Regions from separate parts of the Kitasatospora sp. NPDC004723 genome, predicted to be linked through region 3. Evidence: riboswitches for the same ligand, from Rfam matches in the RefSeq annotation. Region 3 holds a riboswitch; each other region holds the start of a gene.
The links. Region 3 has a riboswitch for cobalamin ahead of metE (5-methyltetrahydropteroyltriglutamate--homocysteine S-methyltransferase). Riboswitches for the same ligand answer to the same signal wherever they lie in the genome.
Positions count from the first base shown of each region.

Region 1 (7,594 bases), on a different contig from region 3:
GCCCACCGAATTCCGCCGGGGGGTTGCCCCCAGGAAGGCCGGAGGCCGTCCCCAGTGCGCCGCCGTCGCCGCCGAAGCCAGGATCGACTCACCGAAACGCCGAGGTCGACGGCGTTCAGGCCGAGTCGAGGAGTGGACCGGAACGATGACGGACAGCAAGCGGATCGGGCGGCGCGGACTGCTGGCGACGGCGGCGGTGGCGGCGGTGGCGGCAGTGGCCGTGCCGGCCCCGGTGGCGGCGGTCGCCGCCCCGGTGGGACCGGCGGCCACGGCGGAGGTGAACGCCGAGCACGCCCGCCGGGCCGAGGTCGTGCGCGCTCTGGAGAGCGTCGCCCAGCCGCTGCGCACCACGGAAGCCGGCGGCCGCACCGCCGACCTGAACGCGCTGGGCGCGATGATCGGCGACGCCAAGGTGGTCGGCCTCGGCGAGGCCACCCACGGCTCGCACGAGTTCTTCGCGATGAAGCAGCGGGTCTTCCGCTACCTGGTCGAGGAGAAGGGCTTCACCAGCTTCGCCCTGGAGACCAGCTGGACCAGCGGTCTGCAGATCGACGAGTACGTCCAGGGCGGCCCGGGAGACGCCTGGCAGCTCGTCAAGGAGGTCCTGGGCGGCAGCCCGTGGGAGCGCGAGGAGTTCGCCGACCTGATCGCCTGGATGCGGGCCCACAACCGGAGCCACCCGAAGGACCCGGTCCACTTCGTGGGTGACGACCTCGGCCTCCCGAGGCTCGGCGACCCGGCCTTCGACCGGGTCACCTCCTACGTGCGGCAGGCCAGGCCCGCCGCTCTGCCGCAGCTCGACGGGCTCTACGCCGGCCTGCGGCCCCTGGACGACCTCTTCGCCTACATCGGAAGGCCGGTCGCCGAGCGCCGGGAGAACGCCGCCACGGCCCAGCAGGCGCTCGACCTGGTCACCGCGAGCGGCACCCCCGGCGACGACGCGTACGAGTGGGCCGTGCAGCACGCCCGCAACATCGCCCAGACCTTCGCCTTCGCCACCTTCGACCTTGGCGACCCGGCCTCCGTCGCGGCCTCGGAGCAGCTGCGCGACCGGGCGATGGCCGAGAACACCGCCTGGTGGCAGCGCCGCACCGGCGGCAAGGTGCTGATGTCGGCGCACAACGGCCACGCCGGCTACCTGTCCACCGACACCTTCCTGTACCCCGAGCCGCAGGGCTCCCAGCTGCGCGACACCTACGGCCGCGACTACGTGGCCATCGGCTTCACCTTCGACAGCGGCTCCTTCCTCACCACCGACGCGGTCCTGACCGGCGGCTGGAAGTCCGTCACCGTCCCGGCGGCCACCCCGGACATGAACGAGTACACCCTCGACCGGGTCCGCTACCGGGACTACTACGTCGACCTGCGCACCGCTCCCCGGGCGGCCCGGGACTGGCTGGACGTCAGCCGGCCCACCTACGACGCCGGCACGATCTTCGTCGAGGACCCGCTGCCGCGGCTCGCGATCGGCCGGGCCTACGACGTGCTCATCCATCTGAACCAGGTCACCGAGGCGCGCAGGTTCTGATCGGGTCCGCTCCGACCGGGGCCGTGCCGGGCCCCGGTCGGGATGCGGCGCGCGCCGGCGCGGTCCGGAGGGGCGTCAGCCGGTCTTCTCCACCCGGGCGCTCCAGCGCTGCTCGACGTTGCCGAGCCGCCAGTAGCCGAGGGCGCAGGCCCAGACGACGACGAACAGGCCGACGATGACGTAGCCGACGTTGTCGAGACTGATGTCGGCGATCCAGGTGGTGACGGGGTCGGTGAGGTCGAGCTTCTCGTGCAGCACGCCGACGAGCTCGATGGTGCCGATCAGGAAGGCGACGGCGATCGACAGGCCGGTGATCGTGAGGTTGTAGTAGACCTTGCGGACCGGGTTGGAGAACGCCCAGTGGTAGGCGAAGTTCATGAAGGTGCCGTCGAGGGTGTCGAACAGGCTCATGCCGCAGGCGAAGAGCAGCGGCAGGCAGAGGATCGCGTACCAGGGCAGCCCCGAGGCGGCGCCGGAGCCGGCCATCACCATCAGGGTGACCTCGGTGGCGGTGTCGAAGCCGAGGCCGAAGAGCACACCGAGCGGGTACATCTGGCCGGGGCGGGTGATGGACTTGGTGAGGCGGCCGAGGAAGCGGTTCATGAAGCCGCGCTCGTCGAGGTGCTTCTCCAGCTGGCGCTCGTCGAACTGCCCGGCCCGCATGGCCTTGTAGACCTTGTGGATCCCGCCCAGGGCGAACAGGTTGAGGGCGGCGATCAGGTACAGGAAGGTGCCGGAGACACCGGTGCCGATGACGCCCAGGACGCCGCGGACGGTGGACTGGTCGTCGACCAGGGTGCCGGCGAACTGGGCACCGCCGGCGACCAGGGCGGCCATCGCCAGGACGATGCTGGAGTGCCCGAGCGCGAACCAGAAGCCGACCGAGATCGGGCGCTGGCCGTCGGCCATCAGCTTGCGGGTGGTGTTGTCGATGGCGGCGATGTGGTCGGCGTCGAAGGCGTGCCGCATGCCGAGGGTGTAGGCGGTGATGCCCAGGCCGACGCCGAACACCTGGGTGCCGACCTCGTACTTCTCCGGGGCGACCAGCAGGAACAGCGTGCCGAAGGCGACGACGTGCATGGCGGCGATGACGGCCAGCAGGCCGCCGGTGCGGACGGTGTCCCCGCGCTGCCAGCGCGGGGCCCTGGGCAGGGTCGATGACGACGTGTCGTCGGTGAGGGTCATGACGGGCGGCCTCTCCAGCTCCTCGATGGGGGCACCCCCGGGCGGGGCCGGGGGGTACTGCGCGCGCCGTGGCCGGTCTCCTGGCTTCGGGTGTACCGCCGCACCCGCGTCCGGGCAGGGCGGAGCGCACCCCTGACTCGTCTTCCCGTGTGCCGTACGGCACCGGTGACTGCCCGCGTCGGTCGCGGGCACGTCGGGGGTACTTCCCTTCACAGTGGCGAGGGCCGCGCCGGATTGGGCCCTGACGGGCCGCCACCGGTCTTCCCGAGCACCACGGCGGGGAACACCGTAGGGGCTGGGCCCTCCTGCCGACAAGGCTGTGCAGTTGCGTGCCCGTCGCAACAGGGCGGGTCCGCACGGTCGAGGGGGTGGTTCTGACCTGGAGCGATCCTTCCTCCGGCCGGTCCCCGTCGATGACCGATGAGCCGTCGCCCGGCCGGGCGACGGCTCATCCCGGTCGGCGGCGCGGGGCGCGCCGCCGGGTGGGGGCTGCTCAGCGCAGGCCGGCGAAGAGGTCGTTCTCGGGGAGCTCCGCGCCGGTGGTGTCGTGGACCCGGACGAAGGTCTCCACGCCCATCAGCTGGGTGAACTTCTCCTTGCCCATCTTCAGGAAGAAGATGTTCTCGCCCTGGCTGGCGTGCGCGGCCAGCGCGTCGAACTTCTGGCCGCCGAACGCGGTGGTGTCCACCCAGGTGGTGATCTCCTCGTCGGGGAGGCCGATCTCGGGCATCTCCGACTCCCCGGAGCCCGACTCCTCGGAACCCGGCTCCTCGGAACCCGGCTCCTCCCAGTCCGCGCCGAGCTCGCGCATGACCTCCCCGAACCGCGCCATCATCGAGCGGGGGGCCGTCGTCCAGTACACCTTCGGCGTCGTGCCGGCCAGCTCCAGCGCCCGCGACGTGATGCGGTTGGCCTGGATGTGGTCGGGGTGGCCGTAGAAGCCGTTCTCGTCGTAGGTCAGGACGACGTCGGGCCGGTAGCGCCGCATCAGTTCGGCGAGGCGGGCGGCCGCCTCGTCCACCGGCGTGGTCCAGAACGAGCCGGGCGCGTCGTTGGCGGTCCAGCCCATCATCCCGGAGTCCGCGTAGTCGAGCATTTCGAGGTGGTCGACCTTGAGGACCTCGCAGCTGGCCTCCAGCTCCTGACGGCGCATCGCGGCGACGGCCGCCGGGTCGTGTCCGGCCTCGCCGGGCTTGACTCCTCCCGGGCCGTCTCCGCAGGCGCCGTCGGTACAGGTGACGAGCACCGTCCGGATGCCCTCGGCCGCGTAGCGGGCGAGCACACCGCCCGTGCCGGTGGCCTCGTCGTCGGGGTGGGCGTGCACGGCCATCAGGGTCAGGGGCCGGTCGGTCATGGGGGCTCATCCTTAGGTCTGCCGAGTGTTCGGCCTCGGTCTGCGGCACGGGGCCGACAGAGCGCGGTCCGCCGTGTTTCTGATCGACTGTTGGGAACGAGGGAGCCGCGGTCCCCTATTCCGGGGAGCCGGGCCCGCTCGGATCGGCCGCCGCGTTCCGGGCGATGGCCTCGGCCAACTGGTCGAACGTGCGGTTCAGTACCGACCGGCGTGCCTCCTTGAACCCCGGGGAGGGCTCCAGGCCGTCGATGCTCCGCTCCCAGACGGCCATGAACGTCGTCTTCCACTGCATGATCACGCGGGCCTCCGGCAGGTCGCCGGCGCCGTGGCCGGCCCGGGCGAGGGAGAGCAGCAGCTCCAGGTTGCACGGCACGGCGACGCCCCAGTACTCGTCGGGTTCGAGCTCGACGGGGTCGCCCGCCATCGCCTGGGCGACCTCGTCGACGAGCCGGTCGATGACGAGCGACAGGTGGTCCAGGGCCGTGTCGCTCTCGAAGTTCCCGCTGCCCCACGTGCCCACAAGGTCTCCTTCGAAGGGTCCCGCTGTCCGTCCCGGTGTCTGTCCCGCTCATCGAAGCAGACCGCACTGACATCGCCGGGGCGGCGGCCGTCCCGCCGAACCCGTCGACCGGTGGGCACCCCGGTCACCCGGCCCGGCCGTCGGCCTCCCCGTGGTCCGGCTCCGGGCCCTCCGGCTCCCCGCCGCTCCGCTCCGGGCCCTCCGGCTCCCCGTGGTCCGGCGCCGGGCCCTCCGGCTCCCCGCCGCTCCGCTCCGGGCCCTCCGGCTCCGTAGCGCCCGTGTCGTGGAACGAGACGTCCACCCGCTGTTCGGGCCGGCGCTCCTCCTGCCGGGCGACGAAGGCGAGCACGTCCAGGTCGGCGGCGGTCAGCGGCGGCTGGAGCAGACTGCGCGGCCAGAGCCGGCGGGCGAGCACCACGTCGGTCTCCGCCGCGTACACGGTGACCTGGGCGGTCAGGTAGAGCCAGAAGAGCAGGCCGATCACGGTGGCGAAGAAACCGTAGACCTGCCCGGCGTGCCGCAGCTCGTGCGCGACCAGCAGCGAGCCGAACGCCTGCAGCGCGGTGAACAGCGGCCCGGCCGGCAGACAGCCCGGCCACAGCGACCGGGTCGGCACGTCGCGCGGGGTGAGCACCCGGAAGCAGGCCAGGCACAGCGCCGTGTTCAGCAGCGCCGAGACGACGAGCGCCCCGATCCGCGCGGGCAGCCCGCCCAGCGCGGTGCCGACCAGCGTGGCGCCGGCCGTGGTCAGCACCAGCCCGGTGCCCAGGACGGCGAACAGCAGCAGTCCGCGCGCCAGCCGGGGGAAGTAGCCGGGCCGCCGCACACCGGGCACGTTCCAGATCTCGGCCATCGCGTGCTGGAGCACCTGGGTGACGCCGAGCGCGCCGTAGAGCAGGCCGAGCACGCCGATGACCAGCGCCAGTCCGCTGCCCTGGAGCGAGTGGGTGCTCTGGCGCAGCTGGTCGCCGATGATCGGGAAGTCGGCGAGCGCGGAGTTGACGACCGCCTGCTGCGCCCCGGGGTGACCGTGCAGGACGAAGCCGAGCACGGTGCTGAGCAGGAGCAGCAGCGGGATCAGGGCGACGAAGCCGTAGTAGGTGAGCAGCGCGCAGAGCAGACCGCCGCGGTCGTCCCCGTACTTCTTGATCACCCCGAAGACGAAGGCGGGCGGGCGGTGGCGCTGCTGGAAGCGGTCCACCGCGCGCAGGGCGCGTTCGATCGGATTCACGCCCGCGCGTCTGCCCCAGCCGCGCGACGGGACACCTGGACGCGCGCCCTCCCAACCGCCGAGACCGCCTCGCCGCCTCATTGCTCCGGGCAGACGGTGGAGCCCACCAGGTGCTCGGTCAGGCCCTCCCGCCCGCCCTCGGCGTACCACGGCGCCGGCGGTCGGCGCCGCTGTCGACCGCCTGTCCCACGCCCTCCGTCACCCAAGGGTCTGCACCTGCTCGCCCTCGCCCTCGGTGTCGATATGGGGCAGGATCCGGTCGAGGAAGCGCGGCGTCCACCAGGCGGCGGCGCCCAGCAGGGTCATCACGGCGGGCACCAGCAGCAGGCGCACGATCGTGGCGTCGACCAGCACGCTGACGGCCAGACCGAGGCCCATCATCTTGATCACGATGTTGTCGCTGACGATGAACGCGGCGAACACGCTGACCATGATCAGCGCGGCGCAGGTGATCACCCGGGCGGTGATCTCCAGGGCGTGCGCGACGGCGTCGTGCGGGCGGCCGGTGCGCACCCACGCCTCGTGCACGCGGGAGAGCAGGAAGATCTCGTAGTCCATGCTCAGTCCGAAGACGATGGCGAACATCATCATCGGCACGTAGCTCTCGATCGGCACCTTCCCGGCCACCCCGAGCGCCGGCCCGCCCCAGCCCCACTGGAAGACCGCCACCACCACCCCGTACGAGGCCGCGATCGACAGCAGGTTGAGCACGGCGGCCTTGACGGCGACCAGCAGGCCGCGGAAGACGGCCAGGATGATCAGGAAGGCGAGCCCGACGACCACCGCGATGATCAGCACCAGCCGGCTGGACACGATGTCCAGGAAGTCCACCTGGGCCGCGGTGTTGCCGGTCACGTAGGTCTTCGCGCCGGTGCCGGCCACGGCGTCCGGCAGCACGGTGTCCGACAGCCGGTTCACCAGGTCGGTGGTGGCGCGGTCCTGCGGCGCGGTGGCCGGGATGACGGTGTTGAACAGCACCACGCCGTCGGGGCTGGTCTGCAGCGGGCCGACGCTCGCCGCGCCGGGCAGGCCGGTGAGGGCCTGCTGCACCGAGGCCTGGACGGCGGGGCGGTTGCCGGCCGGCACCGCGCCCTGGTCGACGACCAGGGTGAGCGGCCCGTTGGAGCCGGGGCCGAAGGCCTGGGACATCAGGTCGTAGGCGCGCCGGTCGGTGAAGTCGGTGGAGTCGGCGCCGTCGTCGATGTGGCCGAGCTGGATGGAGAACAGCGGGATCGACAGCACCCCGAGCGCGACCACGCCGGCGACCAGGTAGCGCCAGGGGTGCGCCTCCACCCGCCGGGCGTAGCGGTGCCAGGCGCCGGTGGTCTCCTCGCCGCGGGCACCGCCGCTCTCGGCGATCGGCCGGCGCATCGAGATCCGGTCCATGTGGCGGCCGATGAGCCCCATCAGCGCGGGCAGCAGGGTGAGCGCGCCGAGCACAGCCGTGACCACGGTGACCCCGGCGGCGGCCCCGAGCTTGGCGATGAAGGAGATGCCGGACACCGACAGCCCGGACAGTGCGATGATCACCGTGCAGCCGGAGACCAGCACCGCGCGCCCGCTGGTGGCCACCGCCTGCCCGGCGGAGGTGACCGGGTCCACGCCGTCCATCAGGTTCTGCCGGTGCCGGGTGAGCAGGAACAGCGCGTAGTCGATGCCGACGCCGATGCCGATCATGGTCGCCAGGGTGGGCGCCACCGTCGCGAAGGTGGACAGCGCGGCGATCAGCCCCAGCACGCCGAGGCCGACCACCGCCGCGAACAGCGCCGTCAGCAG
Region 1 is NZ_JBEXJT010000027.1:60,083-67,676, reverse strand. It holds gene ABZW10_RS24140 (erythromycin esterase family protein) at 146-1,528, shown strand; gene ABZW10_RS24135 (HoxN/HupN/NixA family nickel/cobalt transporter) at 1,604-2,713, opposite strand; cobalamin riboswitch at 2,766-3,004, opposite strand; gene ABZW10_RS24130 (PIG-L family deacetylase) at 3,207-4,067, opposite strand; gene ABZW10_RS24125 (DUF4259 domain-containing protein) at 4,183-4,587, opposite strand; gene ABZW10_RS24120 (YhjD/YihY/BrkB family envelope integrity protein) at 4,712-5,818, opposite strand; gene ABZW10_RS24115 (MMPL family transporter) at 6,017-7,594, opposite strand, start outside.
Region 1: another riboswitch for cobalamin. It lies ahead of ABZW10_RS24135 (HoxN/HupN/NixA family nickel/cobalt transporter); the one in region 3 lies ahead of metE (5-methyltetrahydropteroyltriglutamate--homocysteine S-methyltransferase).

Region 2 (7,594 bases), on a different contig from region 3:
GTCCTCGGCCTGGCCGGCACCCCGCTGGCCACCCTCTCCGCCGCCGGGGCGCGCCCGGACGCGCCCACCCTGGCCTGCGCCGCGCCCGCCACCCCCTGACCACCCGCGACCGCACGAGGAGAGACCTGATGACCGAGCACCTGACCCGCCGCACCCTCGGCTCGCTCGCCGCCGTCGCAGCGCTGACCGTGAGCCTCCTCGGCGCCGGCGCCGTGCACGCTCCCGAGGCCCGGGCTGCCGCCTGCACCGGCACCACCGGCGTCACCGTCGTGGTCGACTTCACCGCCGTCGGCGGCGGCATCCAGACCGGCTGCGCGCCCGGCGACCCGGCCAGCGGCCTCGCCGCGCTCACCGGCGCCGGCTTCTCGTACACCTTCCACCCGCGCTACCCCGGCTTCGTCTGCACCATCAACGCCCTGCCGACGACCTGCACCAACCCCACCGGCAGCGCGTACTGGTCGTACTGGCACGCCCAGCACGGCGGACCCTGGTCGTACAGCAGCCTCGGCGCCGGCAGCTACAACCCGGCCCCCGGCGATGTCGAGGGCTGGGCCTTCGGCGCGGGTGCACAGCCGGGTATCACGGCGCCCTGACACCCGTTCGCACAGCCGGTGCCCCGGTCCTCCGCGACGGAGACCGGGGCACCGGCGGTTCCAGGGGTGGTCAGGCCGTCCGGCGCGGCCGGTCCCGGATCAGCTGCCGAAGCGCAGCGAGACGGTGTCGCCCACGTGGACGGTGGTGGCCCGGGTGGCGGCGGTGGCGGTGGCGCCGTCCAGGCTGACCTTCCAGGTGGAGGAGCCGCTGTTGGCGGTGCCGTTGAGCGCGGTGATCGTCCCGCCGCCGGTGGCGGGGGTGACGGCGGTGACGCAACCGCCCGGGGTGGCGGTGGCGGCCGCGTCGAGGACGTCGCCGAGCGTCGCGGTGGTGCCGGTCGGGTTGACGGTGACGGCGCAGACCTTGAGCGCGCCGGTGCCGTCGTCGACGACCAGGGCGAGCCTGGCGGCGGTGCCGGAGGTGAACGCGGTGGTGGCCGACCAGGTCGGCTCGCCGGCGGTGGCCGGTGCGGGCGGGGCGGCGGTGAAGCCGGCGCCGGCGACGGCGCGCAGGCCGTCGACGGAGGCGTAGGGGGAGGGGGTGGTGTCGGTGGGCTGGTACTTGAAGCCGCCGCCGGGCTTGAACTGCTGGGAGATCAGGAAGTCGATCGGGGTCTTGCCGGTGCCGCTGGTGAAGTCGGCGCCCTGGGGGTTGATGCCGCAGGCGTTCAGGCCGGAGACGGCCCAGCCGTTGGAGTCGGTGTTGACGCCCCACATGGCGTTGAACGCCCCGGAAGCCAGCAGCTTGCCCTTGAGGAAGTTCTTGGCGGCGACGACCGCCGGGTCGGTGTTGGGGACGCCGCCGACGCACAGGGAAGCCATCGCGGCCCCGGTCATGTCGATGTCGCTGCCCGTACCGAGCTCGGTGGGGTCACCGGCGGCCTTGGTGTAGTTCCAGCCACCGTCCGTGTGCTGGTTGGCCCGCACGGCCGTGACGGAGGCGTCCAACAGGGCCTGCGGGACGCGCTGGGAACCGCTCTGGGTCCTGGCGCCGCCGAGGGCGAGGAGACCGAAGACGGTGCCGTTGAAGTTGGCGGACGGGCCCCAGTAACCGGGTTCGGCGGTCTGCCAGTACGAGACCGCGTCGGCGATCAGGTTGCGGCCCGGGCCGACGCGGGCCGGGTCGATGCCGGCGGCGTAGGCGTTCAGGATGCCCCGCTGGTAGTCGGTGGCGACCGGCGAGGTGCCCGGCCAGCCGGCGGCCGCGAGCTGGTTGCGGTAGACGAGGCGGGCGTTCTTGGTGACGTCGCCGCCGGGAGTCACGTCGGCCGCCGCCGTGCCGGCCGCGGCCAGCGCGCTGAAGGCCCACTCGTTGGAGAGCCCGCCACCGGTGACGTAGCTGCCGTCGGCGGCCTGGAGAGACCTCAGGTAGGTGACGCCGGTGCTCTTCGAGGTGGCTATCTGGGCGGGGGTGGCGGTCGCGTGGGCCGGAACGGCCGACAACAGCAGCGCCCCGGCCGCCAGTGACACGGTCACGGCGGAGGTGAGGCGGGAGGAGGTGGTGCGGGGCGTCGTGAGGAAGGTCACGGAACGGCTCCTTGGGGTGGCGGGCGCCGACCCGGCCCCGACCCCGGCGCTCCCGGGGAGCGCGACGGCCGGAGCGGCCGCCGCCCGGATCGCGTGGGCAGGCTTTCGCCGTGGTGCTCGGCCGGGCGGGCATTCGGGCTCGGGGTGCCGTAGGACACCACCCCACACCGCTGCGCGTCAGCCCCGGATTCGCACCGGGTTCCCCCGCTCGGCCACCGCGGACGCTACCGCACCGTCGGACGGTCGACGAGGTGGGGAAGGCGACATGACGCACCGTTGACTCCCGATCCGCAGACGTGGTCTGATGAACCGGTTTTTCATCCTCGGTATCAGGGGAAGCCGGTCCGATTCCGGCGCTGACCCGCAACCGTAGATCCGCCCCAGCGGCGGATGAGCCGGAATGCCTGCACCGAGGCCTTGTCACAGAAGTGCTTGCGTCGTCGTGGACTGCGACGCGGTCGGGGCGGTTCCTCATGGGGGGAGCCGTCGGCTGCGCCGTGCGGACCCGATGACCGAATCGGGGAGTCGCCAGTGAGGGCCAGGAACAGCCGTACGAGCCGCGGATTCAGAGGGCTCACGTCCCTTCTCGCCACCGGCGCCGTCGCGGTTGCCGCGGGCGGCACTCTCCTGCTGGCCCACCCCGGCCGGGCCGCCGCCGACCCGATCGAGGAATGCACGGCCACCACCGGCGCGATCGTCGCCGTCGACTTCGGTCACTGGGGCGGCGGAGTCGTGCGGGGCTGCGACGCCCGTCCCACGACCGGGATGAACCTGCTGCACAACGCGGGCTTCAGCACCGCCGGTACCGAGCACGACGGACCGGCCTTCATCTGCCGGCTCGGCAACGGAGGCTTCAACGGCGGTACCCAGTACCCGACACCCGCCGAGGAGCCCTGCACCAACACCCCGCAGGCGACGGCCTATTGGTCGTACTGGATCGCCGAGCCCGGTCAGGACACCTGGTCCTACAGCCGGTTCGGCGCTGCCACCCAGAAGCCCAAGCCCGGCGAGGTCGAGGCCTGGGTGTACGGCGGCACCGACATCGGCGGTACCAGCGGGAAGCCCGCCTTCACCCCGGACTCCGTACGTGCGAAGAACGGCGGACCGTCGCCCACGGCGACCCCGACCGCTTCCCCGAGCCCGACCGTGCCGTCGTCCCCCGCCGGCGATCCGAAGGCTGCGGCGTCGTGGCTGGCCGGGCAGCTGGTCGACGGCGAGTACATGGGCAACTGGGCCTTCGAGGGCCCCGACTTCCCCCGGACCTCCCTCACCGCGATCGCCCTGGCGGCTGCCGGCACCCAGGACCCGGCTCTGCGCAAGATCGTCGCCTACCTCGCGGCGCACGCCGACGCCTTCCTGTACCCGGACGGACCCGCCGGGAAGCCCGACGCCAAGGCCGCCGCCCTGCTGGCGCTGGTCGCCGAGAGCACCGAGGGCGATCCTCGGGACTTCGGCGGCCGCGACCTGATCGCCGCCCTCACCGACCACGTGTGCACCGGGCAGGGCGAGAACGGGAAGTGCACGGCCGCCGGGGACTTCCACGGCGCCGCGTCCTCCTGGGCGCAGGCATGGGCCGTGATCGCCCTGCGAGGTGCCGGCGTCACGCCGCCTCCCCGGTCACTAGCCCGCTTCGCCGTCCTCCAGTGCGCCGACGGCGGGACCGCCGGTTCGATGATCGTGGCCGGGGGCTCCTGCGAGTCGGACCCGGTGGCCACCGGCCTCACCGTCCTCGCGCTCCGTGGCACGGTCGGGGGCGAAGCCGTCGCGCAGAAGGCATCGGACTGGCTCGCGGCGAGCCAGCAGGCCGACGGCTCCTACCTCCCCTACGTCGGGGCCGCCGGGGACACCGTGAGCACCGCTGCTGCGGCCCAGGTCCTGCGGGCCACCGGCCAAGGGGCCAAGGAGACGGCCGCCAAGGCATGGGTGAGCGTCCGGCAGAACGAGGACGGCGGCTTCGGCCCCGACGAGTCGACCACCGAGTCCGACCCGGCCTCCACCGAACAGGCCATTCTGGCCCTGACCGGCACCGACCCGACCACGGTCCGCCACAACCCGAACGGCGCCACCACCGCGCCGACCACGCCCACCGGCCGGACTCCCGACCTGACCAAGGGCAGCACGTACCTCACCGCCCCGGCGAACCTGATCGGCGGCCACTACTACGAGGGCTTCCCGGACTTCGCGGACTTCGGCCTCACCATCGACGGAGCCTTCGCGCTCGCCGCCACCGGTACGGACGACCCGGCCCTGCACCGGATCGTGGACTTCCTCGACCAGCAGGGCAAGGACGGCGGCGAGCGCACCGTCAACGACTGGACCGCGATCGGCACCGAGTTCGCCGGAGGCGGCTCCATCGCCAAGGAGGCGCTGCTCGCCGAGGCCGTCGGCCGCGACCCGCGCGCCTTCGGCGGACACGACCTGATCGCCGCGCTCGCCGCGGCCGTCTGCGCCAAGGCCGACGCGGCCACCGGCTGCGCCGGCCCCGGCAACTACACCTATGCCACCTCGGTGTTCTCCCAGGCGCTCGGCATCATGGCGCAACTGCGCGCCGGCGACTCCGCCAACGCCGACTCCGCGGTCGCCTACCTGAAGAGCCTCCAGCACGCCGACGGCTCCTGGCCGAGCCTGATCCCCGCCACCGGCGACTCCGACGTGGACAGCACCGCGATGGCGGCCATGGCGCTCGCGCTCGTCCCCGGCACCGAGGCCGCTCAGGCGGTCGACAAGGGCATCTCCTGGCTGGCGGGGCGGCAACTGCCGGACGGGGGCTTCCCCGGCGCGGCCGGCAACTCCACCAACTCGGCCGCGCTCGCCGTCCAGGGCATGAGTCTGCGCCAGTCCGCGTACGCCCCCCGGATCGCGAAGGCGCTCGACTTCCTCGCCGGGCAGCAGAACGGCGACGGCGGCTTCAACGTCGCCTCCGAGGGCCAGCGGGGCTCGGACGTGCGGGCCTCCGCCCAGGCGGTGGGAGGCGCCACCGGGATCTCCTTCGGCACCCTGCGCCGGGACCTCGGCGGTTCCCCTACCCCCACCCCGACCTCCACCACCACCGCGACGCCGACCGGTTCTCCGACCCCCACGGCGACCTCGACCCCGACCGCGAGCGGCAGCCCTTCGGCTTCCCCGACGGTCACCGCCTCCCCGGCACCGACCGGAACATCCGCAGCCGCCACCACCCCCGGGGATGTGCCCACCAGTGCTCCGGTCCCGGGTGACGGAGGTGGCGGAGGTGACGCAGGACGCGGCGGCGCGCCGATCGATGCCACGCGGGCCGGGACGGACACCGGAAGCCTGGCACGCACCGGAGCCGAGACGCTGGGTCTGGCGACCGCCGCGGCCCTGCTGGCCGCCGTCGGAGCGGGCGCGGTCCTGATCGCCCGCCGCCGCGCGGGATCGACCCCGGGGCGTCACCGGTGACCCGGCGGCTCGGCCGGCTGTTCGGAGCCGCCGGCGTGACGCTCGCCCTCGCGTCCGGCGGGCTCGGCACGGCCGTGACCCCGGCGACTGCGGCGCCACTGCCCATCGAGCAGTGCACCACCAGCTCCGGCGTGGTGCTCGCCGTGGACTTCGGCAAGTGGGGCGGGCCGCTGCTGCGCTCCTGCGGCACGACCCCCACCACCGGCTACACCTTGCTCAACCAGGGCGGCTGGAAGACCACCGGCACCGGGCACGACGGTCCGGCGTTCATCTGCCGGATCGGCTACAGCGGGTTCCAGGGTGGCAAGCAGTTCCCCGCCCCGGACCAGGAGAAGTGCGTCCTGACGCCCCCGGCCACGGCCTACTGGTCGTACTGGCACGCGGACCCGGGCCAGAACGAGTGGTCGTACAGCCAACTGGGCGCGATGAGCTACCAGCCGAAACCGGGCAGTGTCGACCTGTGGATCTTCGGCGGCACGAACATCGAGGGCACGGAGGGGCGGCCCACCTTCTCGCCGGACACCGTGCGTGCCCACAACACGGTGCCCGGCGGTGGAACGGCCACCACCCCCGCCCAGCCCTCGCCATCGACCGACCCCGGAAGCGGCAGCACCGGCGGTTCCACCAGCGGTGCGGCGGCCGGCGGTGGTACCTCGTCCGGCGGGAGCGGCTCGTCCGGCGGTGGCAACCCGTCCGGCGGTGGCAACCCGTCCGGTGGCACCGGATCCACCGGAGGCACCGGTTCCACCGGCGGCTCGACGTCCTCCGGCGGTGGCACCGGACCGGGCGGATCCTCCGGCGGCGGCAGTGCAAGCGGTGGAGGCACGGCGCCGAAGCGGCCGACCGCGGCCCCGAGCGCCACCTCCGGCGCCGCTCCTCCCCGGCCGACGACCCCGCCGGCCGAGGTGCCGACCGCAGTGGTGCCGCTACCGGAGACCATGGAGCCCCCGGCCCCGAGCGGCGAGAGCACCGAGCCGCCCGCTCCGGCGCCGTCGGAGACGCCTGCGGCCGTCGAGACCGCTCCCGCGCCGGAGTCCCCGACCGAGACACCGGCCCCGTCGGCGTCCGTGAACGCCGCAGGTCCGCTGGTGGTGGACGCGGCCCCGGCGGCCGAGGCTCCGCACGATGCCGGGTCGATGGTCCCCGCCGTCGTCGGCGGTGCCCTCCTGGTGCTCCTGGGGCTGGTCACCTTCGGCGTCGCGCGCCGACGCCGCCGGGCCGAGTGACCGGGTGACCATGCCCGGCACACCCGACACCGGCCTCCCCCGACCCGCCTCCGGGCGCACCGGGGGAGGCCGGCGCAGCCCGCGCGACCTCCACCCCCTGGCCTGGTGGACCTGGGCCCTGGCCCTGGCGACCGCCGCGAGCCGCACCACCAACCCGCTGCTGCTCCTGCTCGTCCTCGCCGTCCTCGGCTACGTCGTCACCGCCCGCCGCACGGAGGCTCCGTGGGCCCGGGGCTTCAAGTACTACCTGGCGCTGGCGCTCACGGTGGTGGCGATCCGGGTGGTGTTCCGCTGCGTCTTCGCCACCGGCATCACCCCGCACGACCACCTGCTCTTCTCGCTGCCCCACATCCCGACCCCCGCCTGGTACGCGGGCATCCGGATCGGCGGCCCGGTCTCGCTGGAGGCCACCCTCTCGGCGGCCTTCGACGGACTGCGCCTCGCCTGTCTGATCTGCTGCATCGGCGCCGCCAACACCCTGGCCAACCCCAAGCGCGCCCTGCGCGTCCTGCCTGGAGCCCTGTACGAACTCGGCGTCGCCGTGACGGTCTCGCTCAGCGTCGCCCCGCAGCTCGTGCAGAGCGTCCAACGGGTCGCGCGGGCGCGGCGGTTGCGGGCGGGCCGGGCCAAGGGCGTGCGCGCGCTGCGCAGCATCGTCGTCCCGGTCCTGGAGGACGCCCTGGAACGCTCGCTGCACCTGGCCGCCGCGATGGACTCGCGCGGCTACGGACGCTCGGGAACCGCCACCCGCCGCTCCCGCCGGACCACCGGAGCCCTGATGCTGCTCGGCATGTGCGGCCTGTGCGGAGGGGTGTACGGGCTGTTGGACGG
Region 2 is NZ_JBEXJT010000002.1:224,097-231,690, forward strand. It holds gene ABZW10_RS04050 (prenyltransferase/squalene oxidase repeat-containing protein) at 1-99, shown strand, start outside; gene ABZW10_RS04055 (flagellar hook-length control protein FliK) at 129-593, shown strand; gene ABZW10_RS04060 (hypothetical protein) at 693-2,120, opposite strand; cobalamin riboswitch at 2,248-2,325, opposite strand; cobalamin riboswitch at 2,408-2,547, shown strand; gene ABZW10_RS04065 (prenyltransferase/squalene oxidase repeat-containing protein) at 2,652-5,537, shown strand; partial or broken gene ABZW10_RS04070 (hypothetical protein) at 5,612-6,091, shown strand; gene ABZW10_RS04075 (CbiQ family ECF transporter T component) at 6,774-7,594, shown strand, end outside.
Region 2: another riboswitch for cobalamin. It lies ahead of ABZW10_RS04065 (prenyltransferase/squalene oxidase repeat-containing protein); the one in region 3 lies ahead of metE (5-methyltetrahydropteroyltriglutamate--homocysteine S-methyltransferase).

Region 3 (7,594 bases):
CGTCATCGGCTCCGGCTCGGGCGACCCGCAGAAGTACGACCCGAAGGCCGGCCGGGAGACCCTCGACCACTCCGCCCCGTACGTCCTCGCCGTCGCCCTGGAGGACGGCACCTGGCACCACGAGCGCTCCTACGCCCCGGAACGGGCCACCCGCCCCGAGACCGTGGCGCTCTGGCGGAGGATCAGCACCGTCGAGGACCCGGAGTGGACCCGCCGCTACCACGACCCCGACCCGGAGCGGCGGGCCTTCGGCGGCCGGGCGGTCGTCACCCTGGAGGACGGCACCGTGATCGAGGAGGAGCTCGCGGTCGCCGACGCCCACCCGGCCGGCGCCCGCCCCTTCGACCGGCCCGCCTACGGGCGCAAGTTCCGCACCCTCACCGAGGGCCTCGTCACCCCCGCTGCCCAGGGCCGCTTCCTGGACGCCGCCGACAACCTCGCCGAACTGCGTGCCACCGACCTCGACGAGCTGTTCCCCGCCGTCGACACCCCGGCCGTGCGCGAGTACGACGAGACCCTGCCGAAGGGCCTGTTCTGATGCTGCACACCCGCACCACGCCCGCCCAGCGCCGCCGCGCCCTGCGTGAACGGCTCTCCACCGGACGGCTGCTGACCGTGCCGGGCGCGCTCAACCCGCTCACCGCCCGGCTGGTCCAGGACCTCGGCTTCGAGGCCGCCTACCTCTCCGGCGCCGTGCTCGCCGCCGACCTCGGCCTGCCCGACATCGGCCTGACCACCGCCACCGAGGTCGCCGCCCGCGCCCAGCAGACCACCCGGGTCACCGACCTGCCCGTGCTCGTCGACGCCGACACCGGCTTCGGCGGACCGCTGAACGCCGCCCGCACCGTCCAGCTGATGGAGGACGCGGGCCTGGCCGGGCTGCACCTGGAGGACCAGGTCGCCCCCAAGCGCTGCGGCCACCTCGACGGCAAGACGGTCGTACCGCGCGAGGAGATGGCCCGCCGGCTGCGGGCCGCCGTCGACGCCCGGCGCGACCCCGGCTTCCTGCTGATGGCCCGCACCGACGCCCGCGCGGTCGAGGGCCTGGCCGCGGCGATCGACCGGGCCAAGGCCTACGTGGACGCCGGGGCCGACGCGGTCTTCCCCGAAGCCCTCGCCGGTGAGGCCGAGTTCGAGGCGTTCCGCAAGGCCGTGGACGTCCCGCTGCTCGCCAACATGACCGAGTTCGGCAAGGGCCCGCTGCTGGACGCCCGCACCCTGCAGGACCTCGGCTACGACATCGCGCTCTACCCCGTCACCCTGCTGCGCCTGGCCATGGGCGCCATGGAGGACGGACTGCGCACCCTCGCCGCCGACGGCACCCAGGCCGCCCTGCTCCCCCGGATGCAGACCCGCTCCCGGCTCTACGAACTCCTCGGCTACGCCGACTACACGGCCTTCGACACGGCCGTCCTCGACGCCACCCTGCCGCCGGGCGCCTGACGGGCGGCAGCAGCACCCCCGAGCGCACCTCGACGTCATCGGCACCGGTACGGGCGACCCGGACCACGACGGCCGGGAGGGCGGGCACACCGGGCGCCCGCCCTCCCGGCTGTGCGTCAGCCGGCGAGTTCCTCGCGCAGGCGGCGGGCCGCGGTGACCAGGCTCTCCAGGGAGGCGCGGGCCTCGGTCCAGCCGCGGGTCTTCAGGCCGCAGTCGGGGTTGACCCAGAGCCGTTCGGCGGGGATCGCCGCCAGCCCGGCGCGCAGCAGCCGCTCGGCCTCCTCCGTGCTCGGCACGCGCGGGGAGTGGATGTCCCAGACGCCGGGGCCGACCTCGCGCGGGTAGCCGGCGGCGGCCAGTTCGCCGGCCACCTCCATGTGGGAGCGGGTGGCCTCCAGGGAGATGACGTCGGCGTCGAGGTCGTCGATCGCGGTCATGATCGCGCCGAACTCGGCGTAGCACATGTGGGTGTGGATCTGGGTGTCGGCGCGCACGCCCGAGGTGGCGAGCCGGAAGGCCTCGGTGGCCCACTCCAGGTAGGCCGGGCGGTCGGCGGTGCGCAGCGGCAGGGTCTCGCGCAGCGCGGGTTCGTCGACCTGGACGACGGCGGCGCCGGCGGCCTCCAGGTCGGTCACCTCGTCGCGCAGGGCCAGCGCCACCTGGCGGGCGGTGTCGGCGAGCGGCTGGTCGTCGCGGACGAAGGACCAGGCGAGCATGGTGACCGGGCCGGTGAGCATGCCCTTGACCGGGCGGTCGGTGAGGTCCTGGGCGTAGCGGTACCAGTCGACGGTCATCGGGTGCGGGCGGGAGATGTCGCCGGCGAGGACCGGGGGCCGCACGTAGCGGGTGCCGTAGGACTGCACCCAGCCGTGCCGGGTGGCGAGGTAGCCGGTGAGCTGTTCGGCGAAGTACTGGACCATGTCGTTGCGTTCGGGCTCGCCGTGCACGAGGACGTCCAGGCCCGCCTTCTCCTGGTAGGCGATCACCTCGCGGACCTCGGCCTCGATGCGCTCGCGGTAGGCGGCGGCCTCGATCCGCCCGGCGGTGAGGTCGGCGCGGGCGGCCCGCAGCTCGGCGGTCTGCGGGAAGGAGCCGATGGTGGTGGTCGGCAGCAGCGGCAGGCCGAGGCGGGCGTGCTGGGCCTCGGCGCGCCGCGGGTAGGCCTGGGTGCGGCGGGCGTCGGCCCCGGTGACGGCGGCGGTGCGGGCGCGCACGGCGGGGTCGCGGGTGATCGGTGAGGTGGCGCGGGAGGCCAGGTCGGCGCGGTTGGCCGCGAGTTCGGCGGTGATCGCGCCGGTGCCCTCGCGCAGGCCGCGGGCGAGCAGGGCGACCTCCTCGGCCTTCTGCCGGGCGAAGGCGAGCCAGCGGGCGATCTGCGGGTCGAGGTCGCGCTCGGCGGTCGCGTCGATCGGCACGTGCAGCAGGGAGCAGGACGGCGCCACGTCCACGTGGCCGGCCAGGCCGAGCAGGGTGGCCAGGGTGGCCAGCGACCGCTCCAGGTCGTTGATCCAGATGTTGCGGCCGTCGACGACACCGGCGACCAGGCGCTTGCCGGGCAGTCCGCCGACGGCCGCGAGCTCGTGCAGGTTGGCGGCGGCCGGTCCGGTGAAGTCCAGGGCCAGGCCCTCGACGGGGGCCTTGGCGAGCACCGGCAGGGCCTCGCCCAGGCGGTCGAAGTAGCTCGCGACCAGCAGCTTGGGCCGGTCGGTGAGGGCGCCGAGGTCGCGGTAGGCCCGGGCGGCGGCGTTCAGCTCGGCCGGGGTGCGGTCCTGGACGAGCGCCGGCTCGTCGAGCTGGACCCACTCGGCGCCGGCCGCGAACAGGTCCGCCAGCAGCTCGGCGTAGACCGGGAGCAGCCGGTCCAGCAGGGTGAGCGGCTGGAAGTCCCCGGCCACGCCGGGGGCGGGCTTGGCCAGCAGCAGGTAGCTGACCGGGCCGACCAGCACCGGGCGGGCCCGGTGGCCGGCCGCCAGGGCCTCGGCCAGTTCGGCGACCGGCTTGCCGGAGTTCGCGGTGAAGGCGGTGCCGGGGCCGAGTTCGGGCACCAGGTAGTGGTAGTTGGTGTCGAACCACTTGGTCATCTCCAGCGGCGCGGCCTCCTGGGTGCCGCGCGCCATGGCGAAGTAGCCGTCGAGCGGGTCGGCCTCGACGGCGGCCCGGTGGCGGGCGGGGATCGCGCCGACGGCGACGGTGGTGTCGAGCACGTGGTCGTAGAGCGAGAAGTCGCCGGTGGGGACCTCGTGGACGCCGGCCTCGGCGAGCCTGCGCCAGCTCTCCCGGCGCAGTCCGGCGGCGGCGGTGTGGAGGGCGTCGGCGGTGACCGTGCCCTTCCAGTAGCCCTCGATCGCCTTCTTGAGTTCCCGGTTACGGCCCTGCCTGGGGTAGCCGTGGACGGTGGCCGTGGTCGCCGCGGCCGCGGACTTCGTGGTCAAGGGACTCTCCTTCGCGAGCCTGTCTCCTGGACCCGGCGACGACACGGGGGCACGAAGGGGTGACGGACCGGACGGGCACCCGCGCCTGCGCACGGCTCCGCCTGGTCTGCACGCCGACCCGCCCACGAGGTCACCGGGATGGCCGCGCGCGATCGGTCGCGCACGGGCAGCGGGCAGGTCTTCGGACTCGCGGGCACGCCCGCCCTCGTCGAGGGCGGACACCTACTGGCCGTCGCTTCCCAGACCCGTCCCGGGTCCAGTGCGTATGACGGCGTTCGTTCCCACTCACCGCTGCGGGGCAGTCCCGGACTGGCCAGTCGAAAGGCGTCACCGGGTTCCCTCTTACGACGTCCTGTCTGGCGGACAGGACGAACCAGCTGCCCGGCCAGCCTAGAGGCTGGGTGGCCGCCCCGTCACCCGGATATCCCCGAACGTCCGTCCAGCGGTACCGTCGCGCCCCTGTGCTACGTCAAGCACGTTGTCGTAGCCTGCCGGGATGAGCGAACGCGTAGTGCCCGAACCCCAGCGGCGGCGCCGACGGCCCACCAAGCAGGGGGTGGTGCTCTCCCACGAGCTGATCGTCGGCACGGCCCTGCGGCTGATCGGGCAGCACGGAGCGGAGGCGCTGACCGTACGCCGGCTCGGCACCGCGCTGGGGGCCGATCCCAGCGCCGTCTACCGCTACTTCCACAGCGCGGACGACCTGCTGCTCGCCGTCGCGGACGAGCTGATCGGCCGCGCCCAGGAGGGCTGGCGGGCCACCGGGGACTGGCGGGCGGACCTGCGGGCGATCGGTCTGCGCATCCACGCCAGCTACCAGGCCCACCCGCAGGCCGCCCTGCTCGCCGCCCACCGCACCACCGGGCGCACCCACGAGATCGCCGCCGTCGAGGCGATCCTCGGCGTGCTGCGCACCGCGGGATTCCCCGACCCGGAGGCCGTGCGGATCTACCACGCGTTCGTCGACCAGAGCCTCGGCTTCGCCGCGCTGGACGCCGCCGCGCTCGCCCTGCCCGCCGCCGCGCAGACGGCGGACCTGAGGGTCTGGCAGGCCTCGTACGCGCGGGTCGACCCCGCGGCCAACCCGCACATCGCCGCCACCGCGCACCTGCTCGCCGCCGACATGCGGCGCAGCGGCTACCCGTTCGCACTGGACCTGCTGCTGGACGCCGTCGAGGCCCGGCTGGCGGCGCGCTGAGCGCGACCGCCGGCCGGGCGGGCGGGGGATACGGACGGCTGACGCTCGGGCGCCGGGCGGCCGGGCCGGGTCAGTCGGCCGCGTGGACCAACTCGCCGCCGACGTAGGTCCGCAGGACCCGGGCCCCGGCGATCCCGTCGGCCGGGCCGGTGAGGATGTCGCGGTCCAGCACGACCAGGTCGGCCCACCGGCCCGGGGCGAGCACCCCCGCGTCGTCGACGCCGTTCACATGCGCGGAGCCGGCCGTGTAGGCGGCGATCGCGGAGGCGAGGTCGAGCCGCTGCTCGGGCAGGAACACCCGGTCGTCGGTGGCGTCCGGCTCCCTCCGGTTGACGGCCACGTGCAGTCCGGCCAGCGGGTCCGGGCTGCTCACCGGCCAGTCGCTGCCCGCCGCCAGGGTGGCGCCCGCCCGCTGGAGCGCGCCGAACGGGTACTGCCACGCGGCGCGCTCCGGGCCGAGGAAGGGGATGGTCAGCTCGTCCATCTGCGGCTCGTGCGCCGCCCACAGCGGCTGGATGTTGGCGACGGCGCCGAGCCGGGCGAAACGCGGCACGTCGTCCGGGTGGACCACCTGGAGGTGCGCCAGGTGGTGCCGGGTGCCGCGCCGGCCGTTGGCGGTGCGGGCGGCCTCGACCGCGTCCAGCGCCTCGCGCACCGCCCGGTCGCCCAGCGCGTGGAAGTGCACCTGGAAGTCCAGTGCGTCCAGGTCGGTGACGTACCCGCGCAGGGCGAGCGGATCGACGAAGCTGAGGCCGGAGTTGGCGGTCGCGCAGCCGCAGCCGTCGAGGTAGGGGCTGGTCATGGCGGCGGTGAAGTTCTCCGCGATGCCGTCCTGCATGATCTTCACCGAGCCGGCCCGGAACCGTCCGTGCGCCAACGCGGCGCGCCGCTCGACGAGTTCGGGGATCTGCTCGGCGCCCCGGTCGCGGTCCCACCAGAGCGCTCCGGTCACCCGGGCGGTCAGCGCGCCCGAGCGCGCGGCGGCCAGGTAGGCGTCGGACGGGTCGGGCTGGCCGTTGAACTCCCCGAGCAGGGCGTCCTGCCAGCCGGTGACGCCGAGCGAGTGCAGCAGCCGCTGCGCGCGCAGCAGCCCGTCCAGCCGGTCGGCGGCGGTGGCCGGCGGCAGCAGCCGGGCCACCAGGGCGGTGGCGCCTTCCTGGAGGGTGCCGCTCGGGGTGCCGTCGGGCTCCCGCTCGATCCGTCCGTCGGCCGGGTCGGGGGTGTCGCGGTCCAGGCCGGCCAGCTCCAGGGCCCGGGTGTTGGCCCAGGCGCCGTGGTGGTCGCGGTTGGTCAGGTAGACCGGGCGGTCCGCGACGACGCTGTCGAGCAGTTGGCGGGACGGCAGGCCGCCGTCGAAGCTCTCCATCGACCAGCCGCTGCCGGTGATCCACTCCTGCTCGGGGTGGGCCTCGGCGTAGTCGCGGATCCGCGTCAGGTAGTCGGTGACGCCGACCGTGCCGGTGAGGTCGCAGGCGGCCAGCTCGGCGCCGCCGAAGACCGCGTGGACGTGCGCGTCCTGGAAGCCGGGAAGCAGCAGCTTTCCGGCGAGGTCGACGACTTCGGTCCCGGGACCGATCAGCTCGCGGACCTCATCGTGGCCCACGGCGGTGATCCGTCCACCGGTCACGGCCAGGCTGGTCGCCCGGGTCCGGGCGGCGTCGCCGGTGTGCACGGGGCCGCGGGTGAAGACCAGATCGGCCTTGGTCATGGGTGGTGCTCCGTTCTCGGGTGGTACGGGGTCGTGCGGGGTCGTGCGCGGTGGTACGGAGTCCTGCGGGGTGGTGCGAGGCGGTTCAGGTGGTACGAGGTCAGCGGGTGCCGCCGAGGAAGTACGGCGAGCGCCGCCGCCAGCGGGCCCAGGCCGCCGCGGGCAGGCCGCTGACGATCATCAGTACCACCACCGAGAGCTCGAACCAGCCGTTGTCGGCGGAGAGTTCGAAATGGTCGGTGGAGTCGTAGAAGGTCCAGGCCAGATAGCCGCCGACGACGAGCAGCGTCGCCGCGCCGAGCAGCGGGCCGACGACCGCCCGCAGGCCCTCCAGCAGGTCGGTGCGCAGCAGGTGGCGGAAGCGGACGGCGGCCGCGACGGCGGTGAGCGCGTAGTACAGGGCGACGATGATGCCGATCGCGTTGACGGCCGCCGCGATGAGGTCGTTGACGGTCGGGACGGCGACCGAGCAGAGCGCCAGCAGCACCGCGACCCCGGTGATCAGCAGGGTGCCGGTGGCGGGCGTCGAGTGCCGGGGGTGCAGCCGGGTCCACACCGGGCCGAGCACGCCGTCGCGCCCCATCGCGTAGAGCCCGCGGGCGGTCGGGATCACCGAGGACTGCAGCGAGGCCACCGCGGAGAGCATCAGCGCGATCAACGGCAGCGCGGCCAGCGGCTGGTCGGCCAGCCGGGCTCCGAAGTACGCCAGACCGTGCGCGCCGTTGTCCGCCAACTCGCCGAGCGGGAGTACCCGCTGGAAGGCCGTTCCGGCGAGCAGGAAGAGCAGCAGCATCACCACCAGGGCGAGCGTGC
Region 3 is NZ_JBEXJT010000019.1:52,743-60,336, forward strand. It holds gene ABZW10_RS19940 (MmgE/PrpD family protein) at 1-538, shown strand, start outside; gene prpB (methylisocitrate lyase) at 538-1,443, shown strand; gene metE (5-methyltetrahydropteroyltriglutamate--homocysteine S-methyltransferase) at 1,560-3,875, opposite strand; cobalamin riboswitch at 4,030-4,268, opposite strand; gene ABZW10_RS19955 (TetR/AcrR family transcriptional regulator) at 4,372-5,073, shown strand; gene ABZW10_RS19960 (amidohydrolase) at 5,144-6,781, opposite strand; gene ABZW10_RS19965 (APC family permease) at 6,882-7,594, opposite strand, start outside.